Regions from separate parts of the Paenibacillus sp. FSL H7-0940 genome, predicted to be linked through region 2. Evidence: riboswitches for the same ligand, from Rfam matches in the RefSeq annotation. Region 2 holds a riboswitch; each other region holds the start of a gene.
What was found. A riboswitch is a leader RNA that binds a small molecule or an ion and turns the genes downstream of it on or off. The one in region 2 is predicted to bind thiamine pyrophosphate.

Region 1 (6,178 bases), 3.5 Mb from region 2:
GTGTACGAGGACACGTCCATCTTGGAAAATGACCATTCTATGGACTCCTGTTGTAAAAGAAACCAGAAACGGATTGGATTCCACTTTTCCTTCTTGAAGTCTATCCAGACGTTCCGCTGTATGTTGAAGATCCAGATTCATGCGCCTTGCAGGTCGGATCTGAACGGTGTCCCTGCCACACAACACATCTGTTTTCTCCAGATTGGACGCAGAAAGATATGGATACGTTGCCGAAGTACCGCAGGAAGGACAGTCTTTCTTTTTCGCACCATCCACATTAATGGATATGTATTCGTTCCTCCACACGTCAAATGACAATAACTTACGTCTCAATGCATTTGCATTGCCACTAAGTAACTTCATCGCTTCTGCGGTCTGATTCGCCGTTACCATCTGTACGGCTTGAGGTATGATGCCAGACGTATCACAAGTATCTCCACCCAGAGGGACTTCACCCAGCAAACAATTTAAACATGGCGTATCTCCAGGCATAAATGTATAGGTAATACCGTAACTACCTACGCATCCACCATAAATCCAGGGAATACGGTGCTTCTGTGCCATATCATTAATGAGTAGCCGAGTATCAAAATTATCCGTTGCATCCATGATCAAGTCTGTATGCTGAACGAGTTCTTCCAACTCATCTACTCTGACGTCCAACACTTTCCCTTCCACATGAACCGTGGAATTAATGGCAGATAAACGTTTTTCCGCCGCCATTGCCTTCGGTATCCGCTCCATCGCGTCCTGTTCTACATATAATTGCTGCCGCTGCAGGTTACTCCACTCCACATAATCACGATCCACAATCGTTAAGTGTCCGACTCCTGAACGAACTAACGTTTCTGCAATTCCTGTTCCGAGTGCGCCAGCGCCTACAATTAAAACTCTGCTGCCCTTTAATCTGGCCTGGCCTTCCTTGCCAAGTGGCGCGTACCGTTCCTGTCTGGAATAACGATCGGCCCGCTCGGAAGATGTTAATTGATCTGTCATGTATGAACCATTCCTTCCACCGGACTACTGGCTGCTGCATAACGCTTTACGGGAATCATGCCTGCCTCATATGCCAATCTACCCGCTTCTACCCCCAATCGCATCGCTTTAGCCATGCTCACTGGATCCCCTGATCCGGATACGGCTGTATTTAACAATACGCCATCGGCACCAAGTTCCATCGCATAAGCAGCATCTTTTGGGGAGCGCAATCCTGCATCCACAATTACAGGTACAACGGCCTGCTCAATGATGATCTCAAGGTTATAGGGATTGATGATACCTCTACCAGCTCCGATGGGAGAAGCGCCAGGCATTACAGCATGTACGCCAAGTAATTGTAGCCTTTTGGCCAGAATGACATCATCCGAAATATAAGGCAATACCGTGAAGCCCTTTTCCAGCAAAATTTCGCAAGCCTTGTACGTTTCAATCGGATCTGGGAGCAACGTCATTCCATCTCCGATGACTTCGACTTTTATCATATCACAAAGTCCTGAAGCCCGCGCAAGCTCGGCAATCCGCACCGCCTCTTCCGCAGTGAAAGCCCCTGCCGTATTCGGAAGAAGTGTGTATTTATCCAGATCCAACGTATCCAGGAAATGCTTCTGGTTACGCTCTTCCAGATTCAGACGACGAACAGCAAAGGTCAAAACTTCCGTTTCAGATGCTTCCACAGCCTGACTTTGCACTTCCAGATCCGAAAACTTACCTGTTCCAAGCAACAATCTGGACTCAAACGTATATTTACCAATGTTCAACATCATCAACCGCCTCCTACAAAATGTACAATCTCAATTCGATCGCCTTCTCTTAATGCCGTCGTTTCATGATACTCACGGGTTAAAATATGCTTGTTCAGCTCTACAACTACAGTCTTGACTTGCAAATCAAAAGATTGGAGTAATTTATCCACACGATTCAATCTGTCTTCAATCTCCATCCGTTGACCATTAACGATGATATTCACTGCACCACTCCCTTTCTGTTCAATCGCTCAGGGCTCAGCGCCTCAATTCCGAGTTCTTCTGAGCTTTTGCCAGCGAGCAACTCAGCGATAAGCCTGCCTGTTATCGCACTAAGCAAGATACCGTTGCGGTAATGTCCAAAGGCGGCAAACAACCCGGGTATACTCTTGCAAGCACCTATATAAGGCAGTCCATCGGGAGTTGCCGGTCTTACGCCTGCCCACGCTCGTATAAATTGTGCTTCCTTCATCCCAGGCACCCAGTGGGTAGCCGCTGTTAGCAGCTTCTGAACACCCTGTACAGAAACGTTCAAATCCGTTCTGCCTGGCAGACTGGTTGCCCCAAGCCAAACCTCTCCATTGGCTTTGGGAATAATATAGATATCCTCTGCATACACCGTTCTATCAGGTCTGTACCCTGCATGTTCATCTGAGAACTGAACGGCGGCTATTTCACCTTTTACCGACCACACAGGCAAGCTCAGATTCACATGTCTCATCAACTCTTCACTCTGTAATCCAGCCGCTATAATGACATGTTTGCATTTCATCTCACCGATCGATGTGGTGATCCCCTGCACGCCGTGTTCGTTTGCTTGCACACGTATATCCTGTATGTCCTCCATAACCCGTGCTCCCAATGCTTGAGCGGATTCAGCATATGCCTTCGTTAGATGGACAGGAAGAATCTCACTCTCGTAAGGTCTGTAGTAGGCTCCATACGTATCTCTGTTAAGCCATGATGCCTCCTGTTGCACAACGGAACGGTCCCACCACACCTCATCAGCAGAAGCAGACAACGCAAACTTCCGATTGTCCTTATAACTACTTAATTCACTGTATGAACGAAAAGGAGTTAGGAATCCCTGGCGTTGCAGACCAGTCTCTACCTCACTGAGTGTAGCCATTAGCACCTGTTGCTCGATAAGTAACTGCCTGCTCTGCCTGGCAAGCTTAGCCATCAAAGGATGAGCAAAATCCTCACTGTCTGCTGCCAGCATCCCAGCCGCTGCGCAAGAAGTCCCTCCTGCAATCGCCGAACGCTCCAGTAACAGCACATCCTGTCCACGGGAAGCAAGCTCATACGCAATGGCACATCCAACAACGCCTCCGCCTACAATAATCGTTTCTGCATGAATCTTATCCGGTCTATCAATAATGATCTTTTTCATCCTCACATCTCCTTGATTCAGCGACTCAGACTTTCTGTAGCAACAACGATAGCCTGCCTTAACGATGCAGCTGCCCGATCCGGGGAATCGCTCGCCCATACATTCGAGATCACAGCGACTCCCTGTGCGCCTGCAGAGCGAATAGCGTGAATGTTTCCCGGTTCGATGCCCCCAATCGCCATGACAGGAATGGAGACACCATAGCACACTTCAGCCAGAGCATATAATCCTCTTGGTTCAAGATCAGGCTTACTGTTGGTTGAGTAGACATGCCCGAAGAAAAGGTAATCGGCTCCCCGTTCTTCAGCGATTTTTGCCTCATCGATTGAATGAACAGATACACCCAGACGAAGTCGCTGGACATTGCTTATAACAGCAGGGTTGTAGTTACGTATAGCCTCTTGCCCCCAATGTACACCGCCATAGATGTCATTCTGTGGTGGCAGTTCTGAACCATTGATAACGATGCGACAAGACGGAACGCCAACACCACGCAGACTTTCAGCCCAACCGATCTTTTGTTGCCACGAGAGTTGTTTCTCTCGTATATGGATGTAGTCCACCCATGGCCAAACGTCCTTTGCAGCTTTTACAAAAGATGCTTGATTCCCTACACCCGTAGATACAACATGCAATTCAAATGATTCGTGAACATGTTCATGAGAACTTACCGTACTGTTCATCCCCTTCCATGTGTGAATGCTATGAAAACACAAAAAAGCCACTCCCGTAGGGGAGTGGCTGCGTATTAATTATAGGACCAGATGACTGACTGATACATACAGTTCATTTCGTGCAATAAAGCTATAGACCTTATAGCCATAACGTTATACACGCAACTGCATGTTTCAATTCGTTAAGCAGACGGTTGAAATCCTTCCGAATTGCCGTTTGCTCACGTCATTCACTGAAACGCGCTCGCCACTTCCCTACGCTGGTATGATCCAGATCAGGTGCAAAGGGTCCGGAATCGCATTCTTCCATCTCAGCCACATCGTGTGGCCCCCCTAGTGTTCATATGAAGTTGTAGCCTATGTTACCATAGAAGGATTTTTTTGTCACCGTTCATTTCTATTAAGCGTTGCTTGAATTGTCTAGTTTTTCTCAGACCATTCTTCAACATTCCATGTTTTGGTAACCCAACCCTCGTAGAAATCAGGTTCATGAGATACCAGCAACACCGTTCCCTTGAATTCTTGCAAGGCACGCTGTAACTCAGCTTTAGCTGTGACATCCAAATGGTTCGTCGGCTCATCGAATAAAATCCAGTTGCTTTCACGCATCAAGAGTTTGCATAAACGAACCTTGGCTTGCTCTCCACCACTCAGCATGTTAAGCGGACGGGTAATGTGCTCATTTTTCAACCCGCAACGAGCGAGATGACCCCGGACCTCATTCTGGGTCAAATGTGAAAACTCATTCCAGACATCCTCAATCGGCGTGATATTTCCAGCACGAACTTCCTGCTCAAAATAGGCCGTTTCGAGATAATCTCCCAAAAAGGTCTTTCCACTGAGTGGAGATATTTTGCCCAAGATGGTTTTCAGCAGCGTCGATTTACCCACACCATTACAACCTACGATGGCAATTTTCTCACCACGTTCAATTGTCATTGTCATCTTAGGCAGCAAAGGATACGTATATCCAATTTCAAAATCAATGCCCTCAAAGACCGTTTTGCTACTCGCACGGGCATCCTTGAATTTGAACGTTGGTTTGGCCGCTTCATCTGGACGATCAATACGTTCAATTCTGTCCAGCTGTTTCTCCCGGCTCTTCGCTCGACCTGAAGTTGAAGCACGCGCCTTGTTACGCTGAATGAAATCTTCCTGCTTCTTGATGTACTCTTGCTGCTTCTCGTACGCATCAATATGCTGGGCTTTATTCATATCAGCCATCTCGAGGAACTTGTTATAGTTCGCTGCATATCTCGTTAATTTGGCAAATTCCAAATGATAAATGACATTTACGACTTCATTCATGAATTCCGTGTCATGGGAGATTAAGAGGAACGCATGAGGGTAGTCCTTCAGGTAACGTGACAACCATTCAATGTGCTCTACATCCAGGTAGTTGGTCGGCTCATCCAGCAAAAGGGCTGTAGGCTTCTCAAGCAGAAGCTTGGCAAGAAGCACCTTTGTACGTTGTCCACCACTTAGAGCTGCGACATCCCGATCAAGACCAATTGCGGACAAACCAAGTCCATTGGCCATCTCTTCCACTTTTACGTCAATCAGATAAAAGTCGCCCTGTTCCAGTTGTTCCTGAATATCGCCCATCTCTTCCAGCAACTGCTCTAGCTTATCTGGATCTGCATCTGCCATCTGGTCCGTTATATTCATCATTTCTTTTTCTAATTCAAGCAACGGAAGGAAAGCATCTTTAAGAACGTCACGAATGGTTTTGCCTGGGGTAAGCTTCGTGTGCTGATCCAGATATCCGTAACGGACCTTAGGTGTCCATTCCACTTTTCCACTATCTTTAAGCAATTTACCGGTAAGGATGTTCATTAATGTGGATTTACCCACACCATTGGCACCAACAAGTCCTACACGCTCTCCGGCAAGTAAACGAAACGATACATTTTTAAATAACGTGCGATCTCCAAAATTGTGACTTACGTTCTCTACTGACAATAAACTCATAAGATGAGGTTGCTCCTATCTATTAGACATTACTTTTATTATTGTTCCGAAACCCTATTCTAGCACAGGTCCCGTCTTTTCTGAAAGTAATGTAAACAGTTCAGGAACCTCTTACATGATTTTGTCATACAGGCTACCCTAACGATTAGAGCATTTATATTCGAAATAGCCTTGTGCAGCTGCTTGTCTTGCGTCTGTAAACACCTCTTCAGCACGGTAACCATTACCACATGTGGAGGGATAGTAGTACTTGATACCCGTTAAAGGATCTACCCCACCTACGATGGCCGTTTTCTTCACAAGTCTGCCTCCACCGATCGCATAATTGTTGATCTTTTGGTCACCCACACCTATACCTTGGATAAAGGCCATAATCCCTGTATCGTTAATGGAGTTGT
Region 2 (6,178 bases):
AGTTGAACTGAAGGTACTTTTAGGCGAACGCGTTGCTTCCTCAGGTTATTTCTGTCCTCTACGTTCTTGTGTAAATGGTTAGTTCAACTGATATATATAGTAAATTAGAAGTCAGTCGGTGGCGAAGCCGACTGGCTTCTTTGTGCTGTGCTGGCAGGGCATGCGAGTGTACTTGCTGTTACCTGATTGTACTCAAGTTAAGCCGTAGAAACGCTTTGTGTTCTGATAAAAAAGACGGGCGGCCCGCTCGGTTCCCATGCCAGTGATTTCACTCCAAGCTTGGATGACCTGTCTGGTCATGGCCGGGTGTGTCATTCGTCCCTGAAATGGTCCTTCGAAGGGCCAAGGTCCATCGGTCTCGGCCATCACTTGTTCTGATGGATATTGCCGGGCGAGTTCACGAATCTCTTCTTCATATAGAATATCCGGCGTGAAGGAAATGAAATAACCGTTGTCCGCCATACGCCTTACGGTTTGGCGAGATCCTTTGAACCAGTGGAAATGAGCACGTCGGAACTGATATTGCTCCAGCAGATCACAGACAATATCCGCATCATCGTATACCGCATGAAGGACAAGTGGTTTGTTATGCTTTTTGGCAAGTTGGATGAAACGTTCAAGCAGCATGATATACCCGCTCTGATCGAAGCGCTGCCCTGCCTGCTCAGCTTCCAAACGGTTGTAATAGGGAAGGCCGACTTCTCCGATGGCTGTGGCTTGTCCCATGTGCTTCTCGATCCATTGGAAGAATAGGTCCATTTCTGCAACGGACGGCAGTTCCTGTTCCGGATGGAAACCGAAGGCCGGATAGATGTTACGTGGATGTTGTTTTGCAAGCTCCAGATTGGTCTTGGCAGAAGCGAGATTCATGGACACGGCAATGACTGCTTCGACCTGCTGAGACGGAAACGATAGCAGCATCTCGCGTTGTTCGTCAGGGGTATACTGATCGAAGTGAATATGAGCATCAATTAATGGTGCAAAAGCTTGAGAATGCACGAGGGAATTCCTCCTTGTGTTCAGTTATATTCTAACTATGTTACGCAGAATTTCTTATGGTGGATCACCCATTAAAGGAAATAAATAACTTAAAAACCCGCACTATCAAGATAGGCGGGCTTTCTGCTGTTCTTCTTTCATCCACTGTGCAATCTGCCGTTTACGCTCCAAAAAAGCGGATTCCTCCGTAATTTCTTCTCGTCTTGGGCGATCAAAAGGAACATGTACCTCGTGCAACACCGTTGCAGGTCGGTTGGATAATACATAGACCCGATCTGCAAGTAGCAATGCTTCTTCGATATTGTGGGTGATGAACAGCACCGAGCGGCGGTTCTGTTCCCAGATATCGAGCAGCCAGCGCTGCATGTCGCTACGTGTCAGTGCATCCAGCGCGCTGAAAGGTTCGTCCAGCAGCATGAGTTCCTGCGGACTGAGCAGGGCACGCAGAAATGCAGCACGCTGCTGCATTCCGCCCGACAGCATATGAGGATAGGCCTGCTCGAACCCGGCAAGACCCACGCTGCTTAACCACTTTCGAGCCTCTGTAAGTGCTTCGGCCCCAGGTGGAGCACTTGAAGCTACTTCACCAGCAAGTAGTACATTATCTTCAATGGTACGCCACGGGAAAAGGGCGGGCTGTTGCGGCATATAACTAATCTTGCCACGCTGTCCCGTTACATTCTGACCGTTCATAAGCACTTGGCCTTCCTGTGGCTTCAGCAGACCGCCGATGATATGGAACAGGGTGCTCTTGCCACAGCCAGAAGGTCCAACGATAGCAACAAACTCGCCTTGCTCCACAGTCAGGGACAGGCCGTTCAGAACCGGTAGCTTGCTGCGCCGTTCACGGAATGATGCATGAACATTAACAACGTCCAGTGCAGGTGGAACCGGAGCAGGAGTCGTATTGGCAGGTCGATCAGACGTAGCTGGATGGAGTTTTACACCATGCTTTGGCTCCATCGCGTGTGCTCCTCGTCCAGGTTGGACTTGTTCATCCTGTTGCCGATTCATATGGTCATCACTTCCTAATATACAGATTACTTCTTTACTATCGCTTCTGTGGCCGCCAGCGCACGAGCAGCTTCTCCAGTAGGGCAATGAACAGGAAGAGCAGCAAGCTGAGCGCGACAATAATCATGATCGCCACGAATAAGCGGTCCGTGCGATAAGCGGACTTTTGCAGCATCATATAATAACCAATACCCTTGTCTGCACCAATCCATTCGGCGATGATGGCGCCCATCACGCTATAGGTAGCGGCGATTTTGACACCGGAGAACACGGATGGCAGCGCATGGGGAAGCTCCAGCTTCCAGAAGATATGATGACGTTTCGCACCAGCCATGCGCATATAGTTCATCATCGCCGCGTCAGTACGGGTCAAGCCGTCCATGGCCGCCACTGCAACGGGGAAGAAACAGACGAGGATGATTGTAATCAGCTTGGGCAACAGCCCGAATCCGAACCAGATTAACAGGAGCGGCGCGAGCGCGATGGTTGGGATATTTTGACTAAGAATAAGTAAAGGATACAGGGCTGACTTGAGAAAAGGGACCAAATGCAGCACCATCGCAATCAGTAATCCAACCGCTGTTCCAGCGGCGAATCCAATCAGCGTTAACTGAATGGTTGCGGAAGCGTGCATGCCAAGTCGTTCGGCCTGGGTTGCCGCTTCGCGGGCGATGTCGGACGGTGCAGGCAGCATCCATTTCTCAATATGGAAGAGGGAGACGGCTCCCTGCCATATCGCTATAAAGAGAATAACCGCCACAAAGGGCGGCCATACACTTTTGAAATAGGCAGGCATTAGCGATACTTCTCCGTCAGGGTATCCATGCTGAAGCCAGCAGGGCTATGGGCGATTTTGATCTGGGAGATGATGCTTGGGCTGCCAGCCTCCACAAGTACCTCGTGCATTTTACGGACAACCTCCAACAGTTCCTCCAGTTCCCCCTCCATCGTGGTATCAAGCGCGTTCACCTGATACTTCAAGCCAGATTGCTGAATAACTTCAATGGCGCGATCTACGTAAGGATAAGAGTTCTCGCCATTTGGCGTTTTCGGGATAACCTGAATACTAAGTAGTGTGCTTGCCATGAGAGATCACGGCTCCTTTCGTGATATATAAAATGAACTAATGACTGTTACACTTGCCACTTCGATGACAGAATAACCTTCCAATCGCTGTTATCCCCAGATTTTTTTGATTCCCTTTCTCTAAAGGGAAAATCCGGTGATAAAGGCGACCGCTTCGCTTTTTCACGTTATTTCTGTCCTCTCCGTCCTCGTGTAAAATTTAAGTTCGTTTTATATGAGAAATTTTATTGGGGTAAAAACTCGTTTGTATATGCCTTGCTCACATCGATCTGTTCATCAAGCAGTTTTTTGCTAAACATCCAGTCGGTGTAATTCCGCCACACTTCCTGTTTTTGCTCACCCCAGCGTGGGGCGTCATCTGTGTACTTTGGACTAAGCCATTTCTGGCTTGCCAGCACCAATTCCTTATCCAGATCCGGTACGGCCTTGATCAGAATGTTGGCTGCGTCTTCGGGATGATCAATTGCGTATTGATACCCTTCGGAGGTGGCTTTCAGGAATGCTTTAACCAACTCAGGGTCGTTTTGGATCGTTTGCTCGTTTGTTACAAGGACAGGTGTGTAGTAATCCAATGCATCTGAATAATCCTTCACATATAACATGTCGATGGGCTCCCCGCGCAGTTCGGCTTCAATACCTGTCCAGGCGTAGAAAATCCATGCAAAATCAATGTCCCGTTTTACTACGGTGAAAAAGTCGGCGTCACCCATATTAATGTTTTTCACTTTGGATACATCGGCTCCGTCGCCTTCCATAATGGATTGCATCACGGCTTCTTCGACTGGGGAACCCCAACCGCCATAGGTTTTACCTTCAAAATCTTTCGGTGATTTGATATTCCGATCCGCCGGAGCAGCGAACCCGGATGTATTATGCTGAATAACTGCTGCGATGGAGACCAATGGAACACCCTGTGTGCGGGCTTGAGTTACACTCTCCTGATAACTTACGCCAAAAGGCACTTCATTGGAGGCAACCATTGTATCTGCGCCACCGGCACCTGGTTGTACAATCTCCACGTTCAAGCCTTCGGCTTTATAAAAACCTTGATCTACAGCTGCATACAGGCCGGTATGATTCGTATTTGGTGTCCAGTCGAGCACCACTTTAATATCTTTCAGGGCGGTAGTGTCACCTTCGTTGCTGCTTTCCGTATTTGTGTTGCCGTTCTGCCCAGCTGGGGCAGCTTCTTTGCCACCACATGCGGCTACAGTCACCATAAGCACGCATAAGAGCAACAGTCCCATCGTTTTACGCCATTTCATCTGTGGTTCTCTCCTTCGGTATGTCCGGCCGATTGGCACGGGGTACTCCTTGGCTTCATATCCAATCATCTTGCATAAATCGACAGATTTATACCAGTTGAGATCCGGATGACGTTATTTTTGAACAAGTAAAACGTCCATCGATGTCATTCAAGGAAGCCAGACCGCGTTTAGCGGCAGTTTTTCTTGCAATATCAGGAAGGTGATGCTTCCAGTCTTATACTTTCTGATAGTAACAAAAAAAGCGCCCCGTATTCCGGGACGCGTGCAGGCGTTAGAGAGGTGGCGTTCAGCCATAGGGCTGTGCCATTTCGATATACTCCGATTCCTACGCTGGCATGATCCAGATCAGGTCTAAGGGTTAGTATCTTGGTGGGATACACTCTCAGCCGGCCAATTCCGACTCCCCTGGGAAACTATGAAGTTACGGGCATTACTAGGTGTAATTATAGGCCAGAGGGTGGGGCCTGTCCAGTCATGAACTGGATAGGGACACGTATAAGTTATCAAACAGGCCGTTATACATATGTATAACAGCCTGTTTGGATGTATTATTTTCAATAATTATCGTGGCGAATCATATAAGGCAATCTGACTGAGTGCAAAAGCATCGGATTTTGGGTCATAACCTACCTGTTTCTGAGTGGTTTCCAGATTTAATCGTTTAAACCGATTATTCGAGATCCCATGCAGTATGGTGAAGGGTTCCAGATCGGTAGTTGTAATTGCTTTGAACATCAAATCACACAAGTCAGCTGGACTAATATACGCGCTCATATCCCTTGCCTCCAGCACTGGTCCATCCGGTTGAAAATCATCATATGCACCTATACGCACCGCAACACTTTGTAAACCTTCGGTATACGCAAAATAGGAAGCGAGCGATTCTCCAAAACATTTGCTAACCCCGTACAAATTCCGTGGGCGTGTGGGCATGTCCGGATAGACTTGAGCATCAATGGGATACCCCTCAATCGTCTGTGCACTGCTTGCAAGAATGACTCTTCGTACACCTTGGTCTTTAGCTGCACGGAATACATTAAATGTACCTTTGATATTGATGTCCAACAACGATTCATAAAATCCGGCATTTGGGGAAGGATCTCCCGCCAGATGTACAACCACATCCATGCCTTCGCAAGCATGCTGACAGGCTTCGGGGTCTGTCACATCCAGTGTCATGATCTCATGGCCGGTCCCTTGATACGTATGCAGTCTGTCGATATTTAAATCCGTTAGTCGCAGGTGAAATGCCTCTGACAAGTGTTGGGACAAGTCACGTCCAATTTTTCCGGCTGCGCCGGTAATTAAAATGTTCATAAATCAACTCCAATTCTTAGCGCTGGAAGAACTCAATCCATTCCTTTTCAGGTCCATAGATGAAGAAATAGCGGTAACCGTTAGGCAGTGTGATAATCTCTCCGTCGATAAATTCGGCTTCGGTGGATTGAATGCGTTTGTACTCAGAATCAAGATCATCCACGTGGATCGCAAAATGGTGCACCGTACCTTCAGAAGGTAGCTTGTCGCTGTATCCTTGAATTAACTCAATCTCAGTCTCATTACTTCCATTGAAGCCAAGAAAGGCGAGCTGAATGATACCGTTGGTATGGGTCACCCGGTCTTTCAATTCAAGACCAACGATCTCCGTGTAGAAACGCAGCGTGGTCTCCAGATCACGTACGGCAATACCGACGTGGTCAATGCGTTTTTGAAAACTCACAATCAAAAACCTCCTTATGTAGTGAATGTTTCTACCATTTTAAGGGATATCATAGGGCTGTACTACATGGTTGTCAAATATAGTTTTAAAT
Region 3 (6,178 bases), 3.2 Mb from region 2:
GCGCATATTTCGGCTACTCCGGAACGACCGGCGGATATCCCGGCGGGCAAGCGGAGTATTTACGGGTCCCATTTGCTAATTTTACCCACTTTAAGATCCCTGAAAACTGCGAACAACCGGACGAAAAGCTAAGCTTGATCGCCGATGCCATGACGACGGCATTCTGGAGCGTAGATAACGCCGGCGTTAAAAATGGAGATACGGTCATTGTGCTCGGCTGCGGCCCGGTCGGACTCCTAGCCCAGAAGTTCTGCTGGCTGAAAGGAGCTAAGCGGGTCATAGCCGTCGACTATGTCGATTACCGCTTAAAGCATGCGAAGCGAACAAACAATGTGGAAATAGTAAACTTCGAACAGGATAAGAATATTGGGAACACTCTCAAGGAAATGACCAAAGGCGGCGCCGATGTTGTCATTGATGCGGTAGGAATGGACGGCAAGATGAGCGATCTTGAATTTCTAGCCAGCGGTATGAAACTGCAAGGCGGCACCATGAGCGCATTTATCATTGCATCTCAGGCTGTTCGCAAAGGTGGCACCATTCAAGTCACTGGGGTATACGGCGGACGTTATAACGGATTCCCGCTCGGTGATATCATGCAGCGAAACGTGAATATCCGTTCCGGACAAGCTCCGGTCATTCACTACATGCCATACATGTACGAGTTGGTTACGTCTGGCAAAGTGGACCCTGGCGACATTGTTACGCACGTCATTCCGCTCAGCGAGGCCAAACGGGGCTATGAAGTGTTCGATACAAAAACGGACGATTGCATTAAAGTCATCTTAAAGCCTTAAATATGAATAGATACATGGGAGGACAATCTGAATGGATTCCACATACGCTTTGCATGAGATTCTCGAGGTACATGAAATAGCTGCGTTCAAGACGGTTTGTATGACTAAATCCAAGACCATGCAAGCTCTGGTAACCGACCCGGAGCTCAAGCAAATTTTGCAACAAGATGCGATCTTATCACAACAGCAGCTTCAGGAGCTCGGTGGAGTGCTGTCTAAAGCGACTGTATAGGAGATAAAAAAATGAACCCAATATTAGAACACATGACTGGTCTTAATACGCTGACCGATGACGTGATCGCAATGGATTTTTTGATGAACGCCAAGAGCGGTGTCAGAAACTACGCCATGGCTGTGACCGAATGTGCCACCCCCGAAATCAAACAAATTTTGATGAAACAGCTCGATGAAGCCATAGATTCTCATGAAAAGATATCAAATTACATGGTGCAGCATGGTTTATACCACCCTTACCATATTGCAGAGCAAATTCAGCTCGATCTGAAAAACATTCAGACTGCTATGAACATTCCGTCCTGACACCCTTTTTGATTTTAGCCAGAGACTTCAGAGAACAAAATGTCCCTGTGTCAAGAATTTCAACAATGAAAAAAGGCGGATACTATCCGCCCTTTTTTTGGCATCGTCACGAAACACGCTTATTGCAAGCGTTCCTTTACGTATTCTACTTATTTCTATCCTGAGACTGTTTATGGCCGCTGCTCTCTACTTTAATTGACTACAGTGAACTTAAGGCTCCAGCTTCCATGACATTTCCCAAAAATCAAGCTCAAAGCGACTGCACATCACGAAAATATCCTCCATCCGTTGGTACGTTCCCTCGCTACAGCCTTCTAATAGCTTATCAGTTAACGTCACTAGGGATTGATTGTTGCTGTTGTATTCAGAGGAAGCATATCCTGTGATCCACTCTCCGTAAAAAGGATGCTCAGCTGCACCTGGCTTTTGGGCAAGGACTTGACCAATCTCTGCATAGCTCCATGAGCAGGCCAGAATGGATACAAGTACTTCTGCTATGCCACCCGCATGGGAAACAGAGAGCATATAGTTAGTATAGGCTGCATTTTTCAGTGCAGGTTTTACCTGAAAAACATGATCCTCTGTAATTCCTAATCGCTCCATATAAGAACGATGAATTTTCATTTCACCATTCAGGATGTTATCTACGTTTTTACTAAAAAACTGCATCAATTTGGGGTCGTGCGACTTGACGATACCTAGTGCAAATACACGGGCATAATCGAACAGATACAAGTAGTCTTGCAGCAAATAATAACGAAATTGTTCAACCTGTAAAGAACCATCTCCGATCCCTTTAACAAAAGGATGCTCAAGACATTCCTTCCACACAGGCTGTGCTACCTGATATAGTCTCTCTGAAATAGTCAACATGTGTTCCTCCAATTCATAATGTACGTATTTAAAAACAAAAAAACGAAACATCCATAGGATGTTTCGCAGACAAATACACTAAAACAAGGGGGTTCGCATGAGCTACCCAAGTAAAGCGTTTCATCGTTGCATCCCTACGTTGGCATTATCCAAATCAGGTAAGGTCGGTTTAACACCCTCTCAGCCGGTTAAGGCTCCCTCGCAAACGGTTAGTATGTAGTTGATTACTTTCTTATCCGCATAAAAGAAAAAATAACATCCATTTAGTATATCAAGGGCTGTTAAATATAGTCAAGGCAGATTGTATCGCCCCTCATCACCTTTGGTGACGTATGTAAACGATGGAAACCATCACAACAATGGTTGAGTTTCAGCCACTGTTATGATGGTTTCTATTCTTGCAACTACTGCCGATGGTTTAATGCCCGAGTTTGTTCTTTCCGACAAAAGTGAGTATTCCGTACTGGGAAGTATTTCTCCAGCTCTCATTGGTCGTATCATTCCATTTAGCTACGCTCTGCTTACCTCCGCCCTGGTTGTCGTTAATTTGAAGCTCGAAACCGAGAACATTTCCTGCTTTGGGCGTCAATGATTGTAAATGAATTCTGGCTTCTACGAGATATCCTTTATTTGTTTTCTTCACAGCACTTACAAGGCGTCCAGGTGAGGCACCCCCTGCAAAGGTTCCTACATTGTCTGCACTGATTCTGAACTGGGCATCATCATATTGAAAATACGGTGTGCGCTGGTGATTCTCGTCCAGGAAAATCTCAACCGAATCCTGATCCCATGGGTTGATGCTGTCTGTAATGATGTTTGGATCAGTGACGTCGATCAGCAGGTATAGATACTCACCTGACCACATAGCGCGAGCCACTGCCTCTGCACCTTCGCTCTGGTTCAACCGTTTTACTTCAAATGGTGCAGCCTTATTCCATGATGTGTCTTTCTTTCCATCAATCTGAACAATCCCTTGCACAGCTTGTGCAGATTTGGGCATAGGGGCAAGCTGAATCACGCCGTATTTGCTTGTATCCTGTTCCTGAAATTGTGTTCGATCATTCCAGTACAGTGGATTATAAGGTTGTGTCCCACTTGAACCGCCATCAGTCACACGGATATCCAATCCGGCTTCATATTCTGATCCGACTTGGATACCACCCCACGGAATGGACAATTCAACCTGATATCCGGCTTTGGTCTCGCGTACACGATATGAACGCTTCTCCACGCCCTCAGCTTTGCCCGACCGCTTAATGATTACGTGTCGGTCATCTGCTTCATATGAAGTGGTCTTGCCATTATTGAGATCAACAAAGATATCTACTTTGTCGTTCACATCTGCCTTTGCATCCTGAACGTCCACAAGGATATACAGGTTACTATGATCCCATAAGGTGCGGAAACTGGCTGATCCCGAAGAGTCATCCTTCAGTGTAGTAGACACCGCTTTGTTCCAGAGCGGATCTTGTGACTGTTTTTTGATATCCGGTTTACCCGAAAGTGAGACGGCTCTCTGTGTCAACACAGGCAAGCTGGATTCATCCACGAGTCCCCAGTATGCTTTTTTGGCCTTCAGGGCTGAATCAAACAGCATAGCCTGGTTGTTGTAAGACTTCTCATCTTGGAGTCCCCATAAGGTAACTGAAGAAATGTGGTCTTTGTGTTTTTTGTACAAATCCAACAGTTCCTTATATCGATACGCCTGCTTTACCGCGACTTCATCGGACAACTCTTCACCAAATGGAATTCCGCTATCAACATCCAGTTCCGTGATCTGAATATCCAATCCAAGTTCGGCGAACATGCTGATCGTTTTTTCAATTTCCTTGATGGGCGGGGATTCCAGGTTATAGTGGGATTGCAAACCCACACCATCGATGAGCCCTTTCTCTTTCAGTCGTTTGACCAACTGATACATATGCTCTCTTTTCTCAGGGATTTCCGTGAAGTATTCGTTGTAATATAATTTGGCATTCGGATCGGCTGCACGAGCGAATTCATAGGTTTTCTCAATATAATCCGGACCGATTAGTTCATAAAAGGGACTTTTACGTAAACCGTTGGCATCACCATTGCTATCCGCAATCGCCTCGTTTACCACATCCCAGGCATAGATCTTACCTTTGTATCGGGTCATGACGGTTTCAACGTAATCCTGAATCCGGGCAAGTAGTAATTCTCGACTCGCAGGGTTACCCTGAGGATCCTTGAACATCCACTCTGCTGCATCAATATGCCACAACAATGCATGTGCGCGTACGCCCATACCATGCTCCTCGGCGAACTGAACATATTGATCGGCTGCCTCGAACTCATAAACACCTTCGGAAGGAGACATGTACTTCGGTTTCATCTCATAGGTTGCGGTCAAGCTGTTAAAGTGCTTTGTGAGCAGTTGTCCATATGCGCCTTCCAACTGCCAGCGATACACCGCTGCACCAATGGGGAAATCATCTTGATACAGGTCTTTCAGAGACAGAATCCCTTCTTCAATCTCCAGTTGCTCGGCCAGAGTAAATGATACATCATCCACATAGAACGATAACGTATCTACGCTATCTTCAGAGATGTAGGGTGTTTCGATGAACAAATTCAATTCAGTGGGATCATCGCTATACTGAAATTTTCCGGTGATTTTGTGCCATGTATTCCATTCTGCTTTGGCAATTTTCACGCTACCGATTGGGTTCCAGCTTTCGGCAGTTGTTTTTTTATATGTGGTGAGCTGTAATGTTTGATCCGTGGTGGGCTCCTGAGTAAGTCTTACATATGCCGCAATTTCGTACTCTTGGTTACGCTTAAGCAGATCCTTCATGGATAACATTGGTCCATGATAGGAACGCTCACGGTTGGCGACCAGCATACTGGACTGACCTTCGTGTGCTTCCTGCTGTGTCACTGTCAGCCTTTCGTTACCTGTACGTGGAGTCCACCCCTGAAGTGTACCGTCTTCAAAGTTTGTACTCAAATGACCTCCCTCCACTTCCGTAACTGCCTTGGCTGCATGTGAGACATTCGAAAATGGAAGCATGGCGAGTATCAGCACAAGAACCAAGGCTGCAATATTCCATTGACGTAACCGTTTCATACAATTCCTCCTCTTGATTGGGTCTAATTATTTCTGAACGGATTAACATCCAGATAAATAGATTATAGCTCTTTGGATAACGCTTACATATAATAAATTTACAATAATTACAATAAAATGTTATCACTTGGTAATACGCGATACCCGTCTCGGTCGTTCATATCACACAATAAATTAGTTAGGAAACACTTTATTCGCCATTTTTCTGCATTTTGATATGAAAATGTTTCTCCATCTGTGACTCGAAAATATCTCTAAATAATTGATATTTAGTAAAAGATTTCATCTAATTGCTAAATAAGTGTAATATATGGTACCTTTAAATCAAATAATGATAGATTGGCTATCATTATTTGGAGATTTCCACAAACTACATTAAAGGATGGCGAGGAGACATGCAGGCTGATAACAGATCGATCGTTATTCATCAGGTATCTAATTTAGAGACACCTGAAGAACTTTGGGATCCATATGCTTACTATGAGTACATGCTGGAGAATCATCCCATCTATTTTGACGAGGAGCAACAGGTATGGAATCTGTATCGTTATGATGATGTCAATTCCGTTCTAACAGACTGGAAACGGTTCTCCAGTGTACGTAAACGGAGTGTCTCCCCGGTTCCGCCGGTAGTTACCAGAGTGAACATCAATTCTGTTGATCCCCCTGTTCAACGTGATATTAGAAAGTTAGTCTCTAGTGCCTTTACCCCACGTCAGTTGAAAAACTGGGAGCCTCAAATCGCGGCTATCGTTGATGAGTTAATGCTTGAGATGAAGGAGAAAGATGATGTCGACATCGTTCGAGATCTAGGAGTCCCACTTCCTGTTACTGTCATTGCCGATCTGCTTGGGGTGGAGAGGCAACACCGTGCACA

Region 1: linked by a shared signal. The riboswitch ahead of MHB71_RS07280 (thiamine phosphate synthase) and the one ahead of MHB71_RS22870 (ABC transporter substrate-binding protein) in region 2 are both predicted to bind thiamine pyrophosphate.
Region 3: linked by a shared signal. The riboswitch ahead of tenA (thiaminase II) and the one ahead of MHB71_RS22870 (ABC transporter substrate-binding protein) in region 2 are both predicted to bind thiamine pyrophosphate.

Annotation. Positions count from the first base shown of each region.
Region 1 covers NZ_CP150280.1:1,634,359-1,640,536, reverse strand. Annotated here, with positions in the region: gene MHB71_RS07300 (ThiF family adenylyltransferase) at 1-996, opposite strand, end outside; gene MHB71_RS07295 (thiazole synthase) at 993-1,760, opposite strand; gene thiS (sulfur carrier protein ThiS) at 1,763-1,966, opposite strand; gene thiO (glycine oxidase ThiO) at 1,963-3,135, opposite strand; gene MHB71_RS07280 (thiamine phosphate synthase) at 3,153-3,818, opposite strand; TPP riboswitch at 4,045-4,154, opposite strand; gene MHB71_RS07275 (ABC-F family ATP-binding cassette domain-containing protein) at 4,230-5,780, opposite strand; gene MHB71_RS07270 (hypothetical protein) at 5,919-6,178, opposite strand, start outside.
Region 2 covers NZ_CP150280.1:5,203,815-5,209,992, reverse strand. Annotated here, with positions in the region: gene nfsA (oxygen-insensitive NADPH nitroreductase) at 1-1, shown strand, start outside; gene MHB71_RS22890 (TatD family hydrolase) at 193-999, opposite strand; gene MHB71_RS22885 (ABC transporter ATP-binding protein) at 1,105-2,013, opposite strand; gene MHB71_RS22880 (ABC transporter permease) at 2,051-2,809, opposite strand; gene MHB71_RS22875 (thiamine-binding protein) at 2,809-3,099, opposite strand; gene MHB71_RS22870 (ABC transporter substrate-binding protein) at 3,324-4,364, opposite strand; TPP riboswitch at 4,672-4,784, opposite strand; gene MHB71_RS22865 (NAD(P)-dependent oxidoreductase) at 4,929-5,684, opposite strand; gene MHB71_RS22860 (VOC family protein) at 5,701-6,087, opposite strand.
Region 3 covers NZ_CP150280.1:1,985,872-1,992,049, forward strand. Annotated here, with positions in the region: gene MHB71_RS08855 (zinc-dependent alcohol dehydrogenase) at 1-797, shown strand, start outside; gene MHB71_RS08860 (hypothetical protein) at 829-1,029, shown strand; gene MHB71_RS08865 (spore coat protein) at 1,041-1,337, shown strand; gene tenA (thiaminase II) at 1,548-2,210, opposite strand; TPP riboswitch at 2,324-2,421, opposite strand; gene MHB71_RS08875 (endo-1,4-beta-xylanase) at 2,629-5,301, opposite strand; gene MHB71_RS08880 (cytochrome P450) at 5,697-6,178, shown strand, end outside.